Regions from separate parts of the Agrobacterium sp. NPDC058088 genome, predicted to be linked through region 1. Evidence: predicted binding sites of a transcription regulator. Region 1 holds the regulator's gene; the other holds the start of a gene.
The links. The regulator LexA, encoded in region 1, represses DNA repair genes until DNA is damaged. The targets are predictions, from matches to a motif close to TGTTCNNNNTGTGTTCNG.
Positions count from the first base shown of each region.

Region 2: ACFVTJ_RS01975 (putative DNA modification/repair radical SAM protein) is a predicted target of LexA. The motif match lies at 5,852-5,869, and genes of this name have one in related genera.

Region 1 is NZ_JBHVSU010000002.1:921,002-928,240, reverse strand. Features, by position in the region: gene eno (phosphopyruvate hydratase) at 1-1,131, opposite strand, end outside; gene kdsA (3-deoxy-8-phosphooctulonate synthase) at 1,270-2,115, opposite strand; gene ACFVTJ_RS09875 (VOC family protein) at 2,115-2,996, opposite strand; gene lexA (transcriptional repressor LexA) at 3,209-3,931, shown strand; gene ACFVTJ_RS09865 (glutathione S-transferase family protein) at 4,331-5,008, shown strand; gene ACFVTJ_RS09860 (ComEC/Rec2 family competence protein) at 5,040-7,239, opposite strand, start outside.
Region 2 is NZ_JBHVSU010000001.1:391,775-399,013, forward strand. Features, by position in the region: gene ACFVTJ_RS01940 (alkene reductase) at 1-362, opposite strand, end outside; gene ACFVTJ_RS01945 (ArsR/SmtB family transcription factor) at 490-780, opposite strand; gene ACFVTJ_RS01950 (LysR family transcriptional regulator VtlR) at 1,379-2,275, opposite strand; gene trxB (thioredoxin-disulfide reductase) at 2,300-3,274, opposite strand; gene ACFVTJ_RS01960 (Lrp/AsnC family transcriptional regulator) at 3,542-4,009, shown strand; gene ACFVTJ_RS01965 (glycosyltransferase family 4 protein) at 4,041-5,096, opposite strand; gene greA (transcription elongation factor GreA) at 5,177-5,653, opposite strand; gene ACFVTJ_RS01975 (putative DNA modification/repair radical SAM protein) at 5,875-7,107, shown strand; gene ACFVTJ_RS01980 (UdgX family uracil-DNA binding protein) at 7,107-7,239, shown strand, end outside.

The DNA of each region.
Region 1 (7,239 bases):
GAGATCGGCAATGGTGGAATCTTCCGTCTCGCCCGAGCGGTGCGACATAACGGCGGTGTAGCCAGCCTTGTGCGCGGTTTCCACCGCATCCAGCGTCTCGGAGAGCGAACCGATCTGGTTGACCTTGACGAGGATGGAGTTTGCAACGCCCATCTTGATGCCATCGCGCAGACGTGCGGAGTTGGTGACGAAGAGATCGTCGCCGACCAGCTGGCACTTATTGCCGATGAGGTCGGTCAATGTCTTCCATCCGTCCCAGTCGTCTTCAGCCATACCGTCTTCGATGGAAATGATCGGATACTTTGCAACGAGGTCTGCGAGGTATTCAGCCATCGCACCCGATTCCAGCGTGCGGCCTTCGCCCTCGAGAACGTATTTGCCGTTCTTGAAGAATTCGGTCGATGCACAGTCGAGGCCGACATACATGTCTTCGCCCGGACGGTAACCGGCTTTCTCGATCGACTTCATGATGAAATCGAGCGCCGCCGGCGCGCTTTCGAGGCCAGGTGCGAAACCACCTTCGTCACCGACATTGGTGTTGTGGCCCTGCGCGGACAATTCTTTCTTCAGCGTGTGGAACACCTCCGATCCCATACGTACGGCTTCGCGGATGTTTTCCGCGCCAACCGGCAGGATCATGAATTCCTGGAAGTCGATCGGGTTGTCGGCATGCGCGCCGCCGTTGATGATGTTCATCATCGGAACCGGCAGCAGATGCGCGTTTGGGCCGCCGACATAACGGTAAAGCGGCAGACCGGAGGCTTCGGCAGCAGCCTTGGCGATGGCGAGCGAAACGCCGAGAATGGCGTTCGCGCCGATGCGCGACTTGTTCGGGGTGCCGTCCAGCGCGATCATCATCTGGTCGATCTGAATCTGGTTTTCAGCATCGAAGCCGCCGATGGCGTCGAAGATTTCCGTGTTGACGGCTTCAACAGCCTTTTCCACGCCCTTGCCGAGATAACGCTTGCCGCCGTCGCGCAGCTCAACCGCTTCATGCGCGCCGGTGGAGGCGCCCGACGGAACGGCTGCACGGCCCATGGAGCCGTCTTCGAGGTACACATCGACTTCAACGGTCGGGTTGCCGCGGCTGTCGAGGATTTCGCGCGCAATAATATCGGTAATGGCAGTCATGGTCTCTCCCTTGGGAATGGAACAGATATTTTCCGTCGCCTGTCTTAGACGATGGCGAAGAAATTACAATGACGGCGGACGGCAGAAACGGGGCACCCGCCATTTAAAATCGATTGGTACGGATCAACAGCCGTTCCCTTACGCCTTGGTAATGGCGTCAAAGGCCAGAAGCTTTTCGAGCAGTTCGGGCATGTCCTTCAGGTGCACCATGTTGGGGCCGTCGGAAGGCGCATTATCCGGGTCTTCATGGGTTTCAATAAAGAGACCGGCGACGCCGACAGCGACAGCGGCACGGGCCAAAGTCTCGACGAATTCACGCTGGCCGCCCGTGGAGCCGCCCTGCCCGCCCGGCTGCTGCACCGAATGGGTAGCGTCAAACACGACAGGCGCGCCGAGCGATGCCATGATCGGCAGAGAGCGCATATCGGAAACCAGCGTGTTGTAACCGAAGGATGCGCCGCGTTCGCACAGAAGCACGTTCGGGTTGCCGCTCTCATTCAGCTTGGCCAACACGTTCTTCATGTCCCAGGGCGCCAGGAACTGACCCTTTTTGACATTGATGACGCGACCGGTTTTTGCAGCTGCGACGAGAAGATCGGTCTGACGGCTGAGGAAGGCTGGAATTTGCAAGACATCCACCACCTCGGAAACGATGGCGCATTGTTCTTCGGTGTGAATGTCGGTCAAAACAGGAAAGCCGAACTCCTTCTTGAGATCGGCGAAAACCTGCATCGCACTCTCAAGGCCAATGCCGCGCTTGCCGGAAAGCGAGGTGCGGTTGGCCTTATCGAAGGAGGACTTATAAACAAGTCCGATTCCCAGCTTGTCGCAAAGCTCCTTCAGCACGCCAGCAATCATGAAGGCATGCTCGCGGCTTTCCATCTGGCACGGACCGGCGATCAGCGAAAAGCGCTCGGCATTGGAGAAGGAAACCTTGCTGGCGCCATCGCCGGCGGTGACTTTGAGATTGTTCGTAACGCTCATCATTTTTCCTCGAAGGCGAAGGCAACGCCCTGACCGGGTGCGGCGGGCACCACCAGACGGCCGCCCGCTTTTGCGCAGAACACGCCATTAGCAGCAAGCACCGCTTCTGTCACGGCAAGATCGTCGGCAGAAAAGACGACGCCCATGCCATGCAATCCGACGTCGCTCCCGGCAGAAAGTCCTAAGGCCAGTCCGCCCAAGTCAGCTTTTTGGGTTAGCCTCACGCGGGCATTGCCGGCAACAAAAACCATGTCTCCACCCGAAGACACCCTACCCTCACAGCCCAACACAGTTTCGATCAGGTGCACCGCCTTCGTGTCGCCACCTGAAAACAGGATAATTTCGCTAAGGCCTGAGACACTGTTGGCGTGACGCTCCAGCGCCGCGCGGTCTCCCGGCAGGGCGCGCAGCCGCTGGCAACTAAAGAGGAAGAAATCCGCCGCCGAACCGCTTGCCGCGAAGGCGAGACGGAAGGCCGCCTCGCTCTGCGATCCGTCTGGCATCCGCACGGGGCGTGAAAAATGGAATACATCGCCAGCCGACACGTCCGACGTCACAAACCTCTCATGGTCTGCAAGGGCATCCTCGGTTTTGGCCACGAGAGCCGAAAAGCCCTCCTGCCCGACTTTTTGCCTGAAGGCCCTGTCCCTGCCTGTGAACACATCGCCGCCGTCCGCAGATGCGTTATATTTAGCCGGATCAGCAATCGCGAGTGGCTCAAGATAGGTATCGTCTTTGAAAAAGACACAGGCATTTCGGGTTCCGAACGGATGCAAAGCTTCCGGTGCGACCGTAAATCCAAGGCTGACAAGGCGCTTTACGGCAATGCCGAGATCTTCCACTGGCAGAACGAGATGATCGATGCGATGTGATTTCATCATGGCCTGTTTTCCTGCGCTGGCACCCCGCCCAAGCATACCTGGACGATTTGGACGTCAGAAGAGCACAATCAGGCGCCATGAAGCAAATCATCAAAACAACAGATAGCAGGTTCACGAAATTTTAGGGGATTGCAGAACACATATGGAACATATAGTGTTCGTTCTGTATTTGTTTCGCGACTTCAACGACGATTCTCAAGGGTGTTTTCCTCATGCTCACGCGCAAACAGCAGGAATTGCTTCTCTTCATTCATGAAAGAATGAAAGAGTCCGGCGTGCCGCCCTCCTTCGATGAAATGAAGGACGCACTCGATCTTGCTTCGAAATCCGGTATTCACCGGCTGATTACCGCACTCGAAGAGCGCGGATTCATTCGCCGGCTACCCAACAGGGCGCGAGCGCTCGAAGTCATCAAGTTGCCTGAGGCTTACACGCCGGGCGCAAGGCCGCAGCGCGGCTTTTCGCCGAGCGTCATCGAGGGAAGTCTCGGAAAACCGAAGGAGCCGGAACCCGCCCCCGCCCCTAAGGCGCCCGCCAACGATTTCGCAGGTGCCGCCACCGTTCCCGTCATGGGCCGCATCGCTGCCGGTGTGCCGATTTCTGCCATCCAGAACAATACCCACGATGTGGCTGTGCCGGTGGATATGCTGGGGTCGGGCGAACATTACGCGCTTGAGGTCAAAGGCGATTCGATGATCGAGGCCGGGATTTTTGACGGCGACACCGTCATCATCCGCAACGGCAACACCGCCAATCCGGGCGATATTGTCGTGGCGCTGGTGGATGATGAAGAGGCCACGCTGAAGCGCTTTCGCCGCAAGGGTGCGTCCATTGCGCTGGAAGCGGCAAACCCGGCCTATGAGACCCGCATTTTCGGACCGGATCGGGTGAAAATTCAGGGCAAGCTGGTGGGATTGATCCGCCGTTACCATTGATGTGGTGACATCGCGCAGAGTCCCTGTCGCGATGGGGCCGTCATAAAAATGGTGCTCCCCTATGAAGTGTCGACTTCTGGGAAAGACTTGGTTTGCCGATGCAGGAACATGCGCGTCATCTGGCCGATGGCGCGTCATTTTTTGAGAATCAATCCTCGCTTTGTTTCCCTGACGCCGCAGGCATAGAGTTGGCTTAACGCGTAAACTCAATCGGCCTTCTGCTTCGCTCAGCATTGTCGCAAGTGCTTTCTGTCTCCAAGCGGTGAGATCGACAGAACTCTTTTCTGTCACCCTCGCTTCCCATTCATCAATGCGGCTTATGGGAGCCATGGATTATTTGCGATATTCCAGAGCGCCTTCGCAGGTGTAGAAATGCGCGTCCTATCGGGGAAAAACGCCATGTACGATCTTTATATTGCCAACAAGAACTATTCCTCATGGTCGTTGCGACCCTGGGTTTTGATGCGCACGCTTGGCATCGCCTTTGATGAAAAACTCATTCCCTTCGGCGAAGGTGTTTCCTTCTCCACATTTTCGCCGACCGGCAAGGTGCCATGCCTTGTCGACGAGGGAGTGACAGTTTGGGAATCACTGTCGATCGCCGAATATCTGGCCGAGAGGCATCAGGGCGTCTGGGCGAGCGACAAGCAGGCGCGGGCCTGGTCACGCTCGGCGGCGAGCGAAATGCATGCGGGATTTTTCTCACTGCGCAATCTCTACCCCATGTCGGTCGGTATCCGGGTAAGACCAAAAGCTGGCGATGCCGGGCTTGCGGCCGATATAAAGCGCATCGATGCGTTGTGGAGTGAAGGTCTCACCAGATTCGGCGGACCTTTTCTCGCCGGTCAGAAATTCACGGCGGTCGACGCCTTCTTCTGCCCGGTGGCGTTCCGTTTCCAGACCTATGGCGCCGATCTTTCGCCGGCAGCGAAAGCCTATTGCGACCGGCTGCTCGCCCTGCCCGCCATGCGCGAATGGTACGAGGCCGGACTGAAGGAAATCTGGCGCGACCTGCCACATGAAGAGGAAATTGGCGGCATTGGCGAAGTGACCGCGGATCTGCGCGCCAAGGTCTGAGTGAAGGCCTGACGAACCTTTCTGGCGGCACTCATTGCGATGCCGCCAGCAAGCGGGTAACGGCTTCAGGCACCTCGTGGTCAAAACGGCCGCTCTTCCAGTCATAGAAGCGATGTTCGCTCCACGGCCTGTCCGCACCGGCGGTTGCAGCGCGCATCTGTCCCACGACGCCCGCTTCATCGCTGCCGGCGAAATTTAGCTCAACCGAGCCGATGCGCCTTAATATGTCGCGGTTGAGCAGCAAGGCTCCCGAGCGGCATTGCGCAAATGAGGTTCTGCGGGAAACGATGACGATATCGGCGATATCACAGGCTTTCCCGGCAAACCGACCGTCCTCCAGCACGATGATCCATTCGCCGCTTCGCGCACGCGCCACGCACCAGATGCCCGTCCGGCAGGTAAAGACGCCCGGCGCAGCATCCCTCAGCGTGGCCGTCATTTCGCGCGCCAAGGCCTTCAAATCCTCCGGCGCCAGTTTCGATTTTGCGCTTAGGGCAACGGTGGTTGTCGGAACTGCTTTCTTGAGAAGGACAGGCGCGAGCGGCTTTTGCGGCAGCAGCAGCGCCCTTTGCCACTGGTCATAGATGAAGCCCTGTGGTCGTGTCTTTGTGGTGTAGACCTTGCCCTCGTCCAGAAGCGCCACCAGCCTCCCCTCCTCATGGATAAGCAGATCGGGCAGATCGCGTTGGGCGACGGCTCCGGACAGGCCGAAGGCAAAGAGCAGCGGTGGAATTCCAAGCAGCGCCAGCCGGCTGCGCAGCAATGTCAGCAACAGGAAACCCACTGAAGCAATGCCGATGAAAGCGCCGTGCGGCCGACCGGTCGCCGCGCTGCCGCCCCAGGACGCGACTTCATCCGCAACGTCGATGACTAGCGCCATGCCGTAACCCATGACCTTCAGAAATGGTGCATCGAGCCCAAAGGGCATCAGCAGCATGGCGACAAGACCAAAGGGCATGACAATCAGCGACATCAGCGGCATCGCCGCCAGATTGGCAAAAAGTCCATAGGTGGTGACACGCTGAAAATGCTCGACAGAATAGATCGCCGTCGAAAGTCCACCGATCAACGATGTTGTGATGACACCACCGATGACGGCGCCTGCCGTTTCCACCACTGTCACCCACGCGGGTTTGCGCCCGATGAACAGGCGCTCACGGTCAGTGCGCCAGCGGCTCCAGGCGGCATAGGCGGCGACAAGCGCAATCGTGGCGGCGAAAGACATCTGAAAGCTCGGCCCCATGATTTCCGAAGGAGACAGGGCAAGGATGACCAGAGCGGACAACGCAACATTCCTGAGGCTGAGCGAGGGCTGATCGAAGAGAACGGCGATCAGCATCACCGACATCATCAGCCATGCGCGTTCGGCAGAGACGGCAAAACCGGAAATCAGGTAATAGGCGAGCGTCATCAGCAGTGCCGCAAAGGCGGACAACTTCTTCACCGGCCAGCGTTGAGCAAAGGCCGGAAACAGGCTGAAGGCGAGCCGCAATCCCACGAAGAATATGCCTGACGCCAGCGCCATGTTGAGGCCGGATATGGCGACGATATGGGCAAGCCCGGAAAGCCGCAACGCTTCCATCGTCCCGGCCGATATGGCCTGTCTCTCATCGGTGACGATCGAGGCGGCAAAAGCGCCGGCGTCGCCGCCGATCGTGGTGCGAATGCGCTCGGCAATGGCGATGCGCAGACCGTAAAGCCGCATATCCGCCCACCCCAGCCAGTCCTTTTTTGCATCGATATCGGGGGCAGCTACCATCTGTGGCGGCTTGTAAAAAAAGCCGGTCGCGCCAATGCCCTTGAAATAGGAGGCGAAGGCGAAATCATTGAGACCGGGCAAAGCCGGACCGGATGGCGGCGAAAGCCGCGCCTTACCGCGGATCGTCGCACCGAGCGCCACCGGCTTTCCGCCGCCGCGGGCCAGCAACGAAACCTTTCCAGGCAGGCGTGACAATGCCGGCGCTTCTGTCGCAGCCAATTGCACCACATAACGCCAGTCGCCGCGGGCATCGACCTCTCGGCGCATCACCGTGCCGGTAATGGTGGTGGTAACGGGCGTATCCAGCACCACAGTCCCCGCCCGCCGCGTTTCAAATTCGGCGAAAAGCATGCCTAGCAACAGCAGTGCGACGAGGCTGCAGGCCGTGGCTACCAGGGTCGCGCGATATCGGGCGGCGAATGTCACGCCGGCGGCGAGCAAAAATAGAACAACAAGAAGCGGCAATGAAGGT
Region 2 (7,239 bases), on a different contig from region 1:
GCGGAAGGAGCAACCGGCTGGCCGCCATGCGGCTGTAGTGAGACGTGTGAAATGCGGCCCACATGCCATATCTGTGCGACGATCTTGCCGCCGGCTGAATGCACACCATCGGTAACCTGTTTCCAGCCCGCAATCGCTTCCCGCTTGTAAAGGCCGGGCACGTCCGCATAGCCCTGACCCTGCTGGGAAATCGGCGTGCCTTCGGTGACGATCAGCCCCGCCGTGGCGCGCTGCTCGTAATAGGTGGCGTTGAGGTTGTTGGGAATGGCGCCCGGCGAACGGTTGCGGGTGAGGGGGGCCATGACGATACGGTTGGCGAGTGCGATATCGCCGGCCTGTGCCGGTTCGAAAAGACTTGTCATGCGACTTCACTTTCTGGTCGGTTGGCGAAATTGCGCGGGGGACGCGCTGTCTTTCTGACTGGGTGCCGGAATGAAAGCCGCCTTGCGGTTCCCTGTCCGGCACCCCGAGGCTCAAAGCTTGGGAGGCTCAGAGATTGGATTGCAGATAATTGCGGAAGGCATCGATCGTTTCTTCGTTGCGTTCGAAAAACACCCATTGCCCGACCTTCTTCGACCTGATGAGGCCGGCCGCCTGCAACACCGCCAGATGCGACGAGACGGTGGACTGGGACAGACCGCTAATCTGAAACTGGTTGGCGCAAACGCCCATACTGAGCGGATGTTCCTGGCAGAAATGACCTTCAGGGTTTTTCAGCCATTCCAGAAATTTCAGCCTTGCCGGGTGTGAAAGGGCCTTGAGGACTTCCTCCGGGTTCATCTGGGTTTCTTTGATATCTGACATGATCGATATTTATATCGATAATTTTCGATATACAAGTCACGTCTCTGTGAGGACGATGCGGAGTGGCAGGTCGCTAAAAAAAAGAAGGCCGCTGGATGTCTCCGCGGCCTGATAAGTTTGAAGGTCAAAACCTCCAGAGGGGAACAGCTGTCGCGTGCCTGAGCAAGCGTGACAGCTGACTAAAATATGGGTGTGGGAATAATGCAAAACAAGGTTGCATCATGCGATATTTCGCCAATTCGGAGAAAATTCTTGCGGGTAAAAAAAGAGGGCCGCCGGATAGATCCAGGGCCCTTTAAGTGTGAAGGTCAAAAACCTCCAGAGGGGAACAGCTGATGCGGTGGAACTGGGAGGAAAAGCCACCGTGTGCATCAGCTGAGAGCGATATGGTGCTTTTTTGTGCACGAAACAATTCTTTTTTGTGCAGGTCAGGCATGCGCACCGCGCAGCCCTCGATATTTCCGGTATATTTTATGTGCAAAGCTGAAGAGGGACACCCATGCGCCCCTCTTGCTTCTGCCTTCGTAAATCTTTGAATTTAAAAGATTATCCGTTGACGTCGATTATTTTAACGTCAGAAGTTCCAGTTCCGAGCCTTTGCGACGATAAAGTCGCGGAAAGCTTTCAGCTTTGCAGCGTTTTTCATTTCGTCCGGATAGCAGAAATAGGTATCGAATGACGGAATATCTGCCGCGAGCGAAAGCTGGATGAGGCCGGGATCGCGGCCGACGATATAATCCGGCAAGCAGGCAATACCGATTCCCAGCAGGCAGGCGCGCTTGATCGAGGTTTGGCTGTTGATCTGCAGGTGCGGCGTGCGCGTATTGTCGGAGGAGCGTCCGGCATTCTCCAGCCAGTTGACATCAAGCAGATAGTTGGGTGCCGGCTCGCCGAAGGAGATGATGCGGTGATTGTCGAGATCCTCGATCGACTGCGGCTCTCCGTGTCGGTTGATATAGGACGGTGCGGCATAAACATGCATATGCACCGTGAACAGCTTGCGCTGAATGAGGTCCGACTGCTGCGGCTGGCGCAGGCGGATGGCGCAATCGGCGTGGCGCATGTTCACGTCCAGCTCCTCATTGTCGAGGATGAGCTGGATCGACATTTCCGGGTAGAGCTGCAGGAATTCCTGCACCTTGTCCGTCAGCCAGCCTTGGCCGAGACCGACGGTCGTCGTTACGCGCAGCTTGCCACTCGGCTTTTCCGTCGTTTCGGTGAGTTGCATCTTCACCGTTTCGAGCTTCAGCAGCACGTCGTGGGCGGTGCGATACAGCAACTCGCCCTGCTCTGTCAGAATAAGGCCGCGGGCGTGGCGATGGAACAGCTTGACGCCGACATCCTGCTCCAGCGCGCTGACCTGACGGCTGATGGCCGACTGGGACAAATGCAGCTTGTCAGCAGCATGGGTGAAAGACCCTGCTTCGGCTGCGGCATGAAAAATGCGCAGTTTATCCCAGTCCAATGGCATTGCCATGCCTATCCTGCCTTTCGGTTATTCCGCTGCGACAGCAAGCGGTTGATGCGCGGTGAGATAGCGTTCCGCTTCCAGCGCTGCCATGCAGCCCATGCCGGCGGCGGTGATTGCCTGGCGGTAGATGTCGTCGGTGACGTCGCCGGCTGCAAAAATGCCCTCCACGTCGGTGGCCGTGGAATCGGGGGCGGTCCACATGTAGCCGTTGTCTTTCAGCTTCACCTTGCCTTTGAACAGTTCAACCGCCGGCGCGTGTCCGATGGCGACGAAGACACCGTCGATGGGGGTGTCGCTGATGACGCCGGTCTTGGTGTCACGCAGTCGCACACCCGAAACGGAGGGCGGCATTGGCGGCTTGGCCGGTGCGCCGGTGATTTCGGCGATCTCCGTGTTCCAGAGAATCTTGACGTTTTCCTTGGCGAACAAGCGCTCCTGCAGGATTTTTTCCGAACGGAAGCTGTCGCGACGGTGCACGACTGTCACGGATTTGGCGATATGGGCGAGATAGAGCGCCTCTTCCACGGCAGAGTTGCCGCCGCCGACAACGATCACGTCCTTATTGCGATAGAAGAAGCCATCGCAGGTGGCGCAGGCGGAAACACCGAAGCCCTGGAAATGCTGCTCGCTCTCGATGCCGAGCCACTTGGCCTTGGCGCCGGTGGCGATGATCAGCGTATCGGCGGTCCAGACCTGACCGGAATCGGTTCTGACCACGAAGGGCCGCACGTTGGTTTCAACTTCAGTCACGAGGTCGCTGACGATTTCCGCGCCCACATGCGTTGCCTGCTTCAGCATCTGATCCATCAGCCACGGACCCTGGATCGGATCGGCAAAGCCCGGATAGTTTTCGACATCGGTGGTGATCATCAACTGGCCACCCTGTTCCATGCCGGCAATCAGCACGGGTTTCAGCATGGCGCGGGCCGCGTAGATCGCCGCGGTATAACCGGCGGGACCGGAGCCGATGATCAATACCTTCGTGTGGCGGGCAGACATGGAAACGTTCCTTTCAATAACGGGGCCTCTCGGTAGCTGTGACTTTCGGCACCAGAGCCTTCCAGCCGCAAGACGGCGGACAGGCCGCAACCCCTTCGTTGCCCGGTATTTAAGGTTGTCTAGTGTCTTTATTCAAGGGCAGCCGTGCGTTACCAACAAGGCAGTTGTGGATGCATGCGCAATTTTGTGACCGGGCGGCGTCATAATGTTGCGAATCCTGCGCCTGATAGTACAAGGAAGTTCTCCAGCTTAACGAGGTACTTCTCCGTGACCAGCGTCGAACTCGATGCCATCGATCTGAAAATCCTGCGCGAATTGCAGCGCGACGGGCGCATGACCAATGTGGAGCTGGCCGAAAGGGTCGGAATTTCCGCGCCGCCCTGCCTCAGACGTGTCCGCAAGCTGGAAGAGGCGGGGGTGATCGAAGGTTATCACGCCATGTTGAACGCGCCGAAGCTCGGTTTCGACCTTGTCGCCTTCTGCATGATCGGTCTCAAGCGCCAGTCGGACAGCAATCTGAAGGCCTTTGCGGCGGCAACGGCCGGCTGGTCGCTGGTGCGGCAGGCGTGGATGGTGTCGGGCGAAAGCGACTTTCTGCTCCATTGCGTGGCTAAAAACCTGACGGAATTTCAGGATTTCGTCATCGAGGTTCTGACGGCGGACGAAAATGTCGATACGGTGCGCACCATGCTCACCATCCGTCAGGTGAAGCGCGTCGGTCTGGTGGAAATCTGATCAACAGGCTTTTTGTCGACTTCGGGGGGCATCATCCCCGCCGCAACGCCTCGTAGACTTCGCCGAGACTTGTCGCTTCTTTTTCCAGCGGAAACGTGCTGCGCACATGCGCAAGTCCGGCACTTGCGTGGGCTTTGGCCAGAGCGGGATCGGCGAGATAGGTTTTTATCGCATCTTTCAGTGAAGCATAGTCACCCGCGTCAACTACCGCCCCGGTCTTGCCGGTGACGATCATTTCCTCGTAGGCGCCGGCATTGCTGGCGACAACGGCCGTCTGCGAGGCCATGGCTTCGAGCGGCGTCAGGCCAAAACCTTCATTGCGGGATGGGGCGACATAAAGCGTTAGCCGCCGGTACCAGGGCTTGATGTCGTCGACTTCGCCCTGAAACACGATGCGGTCGGCAAGGCCGGCTGCGGCGACATCGGCCTTCAGCGCATCCCCGAAAGCCCGGTGTTCCGCCGTGACGCGGCCGGACACCACGGCTGTCCAGTCCGGATAGGCGGGCAAAAGCTCGACCATGGCGCGCACGAAGAGATCAGTGCCCTTCTGGTGGCGCACCCGTCCAAAGCAGCCGAGGAGATATTGTCCCGGCAGGCCGGTTGCCGTGATCGTATCTTCCGGGCCGGTGCCGGGGTGGAACAACTCGATATCGACGCCATGCATGACGACGCGATGGGGCACTTCCAGAAACGAGCCGGAGCGGGCATTGGTCGCAACCACGGCATCCATCTTCGAAATCAAAAACCGGGTATAGGCGGAATGCCGCCTCTGCGCCGCGGAGGTAAAGAGCAGCTTCACCTTCATGCGCAGAACGTCACGCATGAGAATGCCCGGCAACATTTCCAGATTGCGGCGGGCGTGCCAGATGCGCGGGCCGCCCAACGGGCCATTCTGCCACAGCCGCCACAGATCGCGGAAGCGCACATGCGGCAGGTGCGGCGGCAGGCCGGGGCCGATGGTGGCGACCTTTTGTCCCAGCCGGTTCTGCGCCGGTATCAACTGAACGATTGTGGAGGTGACGCCGGAGAGCCTGCGCTTGAAGTTAGGCGCGAGTACCTGCACATCTTTCAGGCTGACGTGGGACAAGATGGGCTTCCGTCTTTACGGCTTAGGATCGATTCGTCAGGAAGCGATGCGCCCGCTCGGGGCGCATCGCATCGGGGCACTCAGCCCCACTGAACCGCGAGGATCTCGTAACCCTTGGCACCACCGGGTGCATTGACTTCGATGCTGTCGCCGACTTCCTTGCCTATGAGGGCACGGGCGATGGGCGAGGAGATGGAAATGCGGCCCGCCTTCACATCCGCTTCCTGGTCGCCGACGATCTGATAGGTCTTTTCCTCGTCGCTGTCTTCATCGACCAGCTTAACGGTGGCGCCGAACTTGATCTTGGAACCGGACATCTTGGAGAGATCGATGACTTCCGCGCGCGCAGTCAGGTCTTCGAGTTCGGTGATGCGGCCTTCATTGTGGCTCTGTGCTTCCTTGGCAGCATGGTACTCGGCATTTTCCGAAAGGTCGCCATGGGCGCGCGCTTCCGCAATTGCCTCGATGATACGGGGACGCTCCTCCTGCTGACGAAAGCGCAGCTCCTCCTGCAGCTTGACGAATCCACCCTGAGTCATCGGTACTTTTTCTACCATTTTTTTATCCTTCGCATTCCGGTCGCTGTACTTGCAGACACAAAAAGAAACAGGTTCCGGAGGGGAACTCCGGAACCATGCCAAAATCATAACTGAGCCGACTATATCAGAAGACGACAGCGAAATGCCAGCAAATTTGAGGCGGGCAATTTTATAGTCTTATTCATAGACTTAACCTTTACGATTGACATTTTTCAAAAGAACATATAGTGAACATAACTATGAAGAAGTCAATCAGGCAACGGCTGGCCATTCTCTCCGATGCGGCGAAATACGATGCATCATGCGCCTCCAGCGGCACAACGAAACGCCACTCGGCCGCAACAGGCGGGCTGGGTTCCACGGAAGGGTCCGGCATCTGCCATGCCTATGCGCCGGATGGGCGTTGTATTTCCCTGTTGAAGATCCTGCTTACCAATTTCTGCATCTATGATTGCGCCTATTGCATCAACCGTTCCTCCAGCAATGTCGAGCGGGCGCGGTTCACGGCAGAGGAAGTGGTGTGGCTGACGCTGGAATTTTACCGGCGCAACTATATCGAGGGATTGTTCTTGTCTTCCGGCATCATCCGCTCCTCCGATCATACGATGGAGGAGATGGTGCGTGTGGCGCGGGAACTGCGCGTGACGCATGGTTTTCGTGGTTATATCCATCTGAAGTCCATCCCCGAAGCATCGGCCAAACTCATAGAGGAGGCTGGGCTTTACGCGGACCGGCTGTCGATCAATATCGAGTTGCCGACCGATAGCGGTATCGGTCGTTTTGCGCCGGAAAAGCAGCCTGCCAATATTCGCCGCTCGATGGCCGATATTCGCCTGAAGATCGAGGAGGCGGGCGAGCCGACGCTGCGGACGCGCCGGACCAAACGCTTTGCTCCCGCCGGGCAGAGCACGCAGATGATTGTGGGTGCGGATGGTGCCGATGACAGCACCATCCTCTCCACCAGCGCCCGGCTTTATGGCAGTTATGGTTTGCGCCGCGTCTATTATTCGGCTTTCAGCCCCATTCCGGATTCCTCGAAAAACCTGCCGTTGATCAAGCCGCCTTTGATGCGTGAGCACAGGCTTTATCAGGCGGACTGGCTTTATCGGTTTTACGGTTTTGACATTGGCGAGATAACCGCAATTGGTGGCGATGGGATGCTCGATCTCGATATTGATCCGAAGCTGGCCTGGGCGCTCAAAAATCGCGACCGTTTTCCGGTGGATGTGAATGTGGCGGATCGGGAAATGCTGCTGCGTGTTCCCGGTTTCGGCACCAAGACGGTCGCTTCCATTCTCTCGTCGCGGCGGTTTCGGCGGATAAGGCTGGAGGATATTGCCCGCTTTGGGGTGTCCTTAAAAAAAGTGAAGGCCTTTATCGTCGCGGATGGCTGGACGCCGGGAAAACTGATTGAACGGCCGGATTTGCGGGCGATGTTTGCGCCGCAGCCCGAACAATTGTCGCTGTTGTGATGTATGGCCCGGTTCTTGAAGGGCGGGGCGAGTTTGGCGAGTGGCGTGATGCGGCTCGAATGGCGCTTGCCGCCAATGTGCCGCCGGAGGCGATTGACTGGCGGTTGCGGGATGACGAAGCGGGGCTGCTGG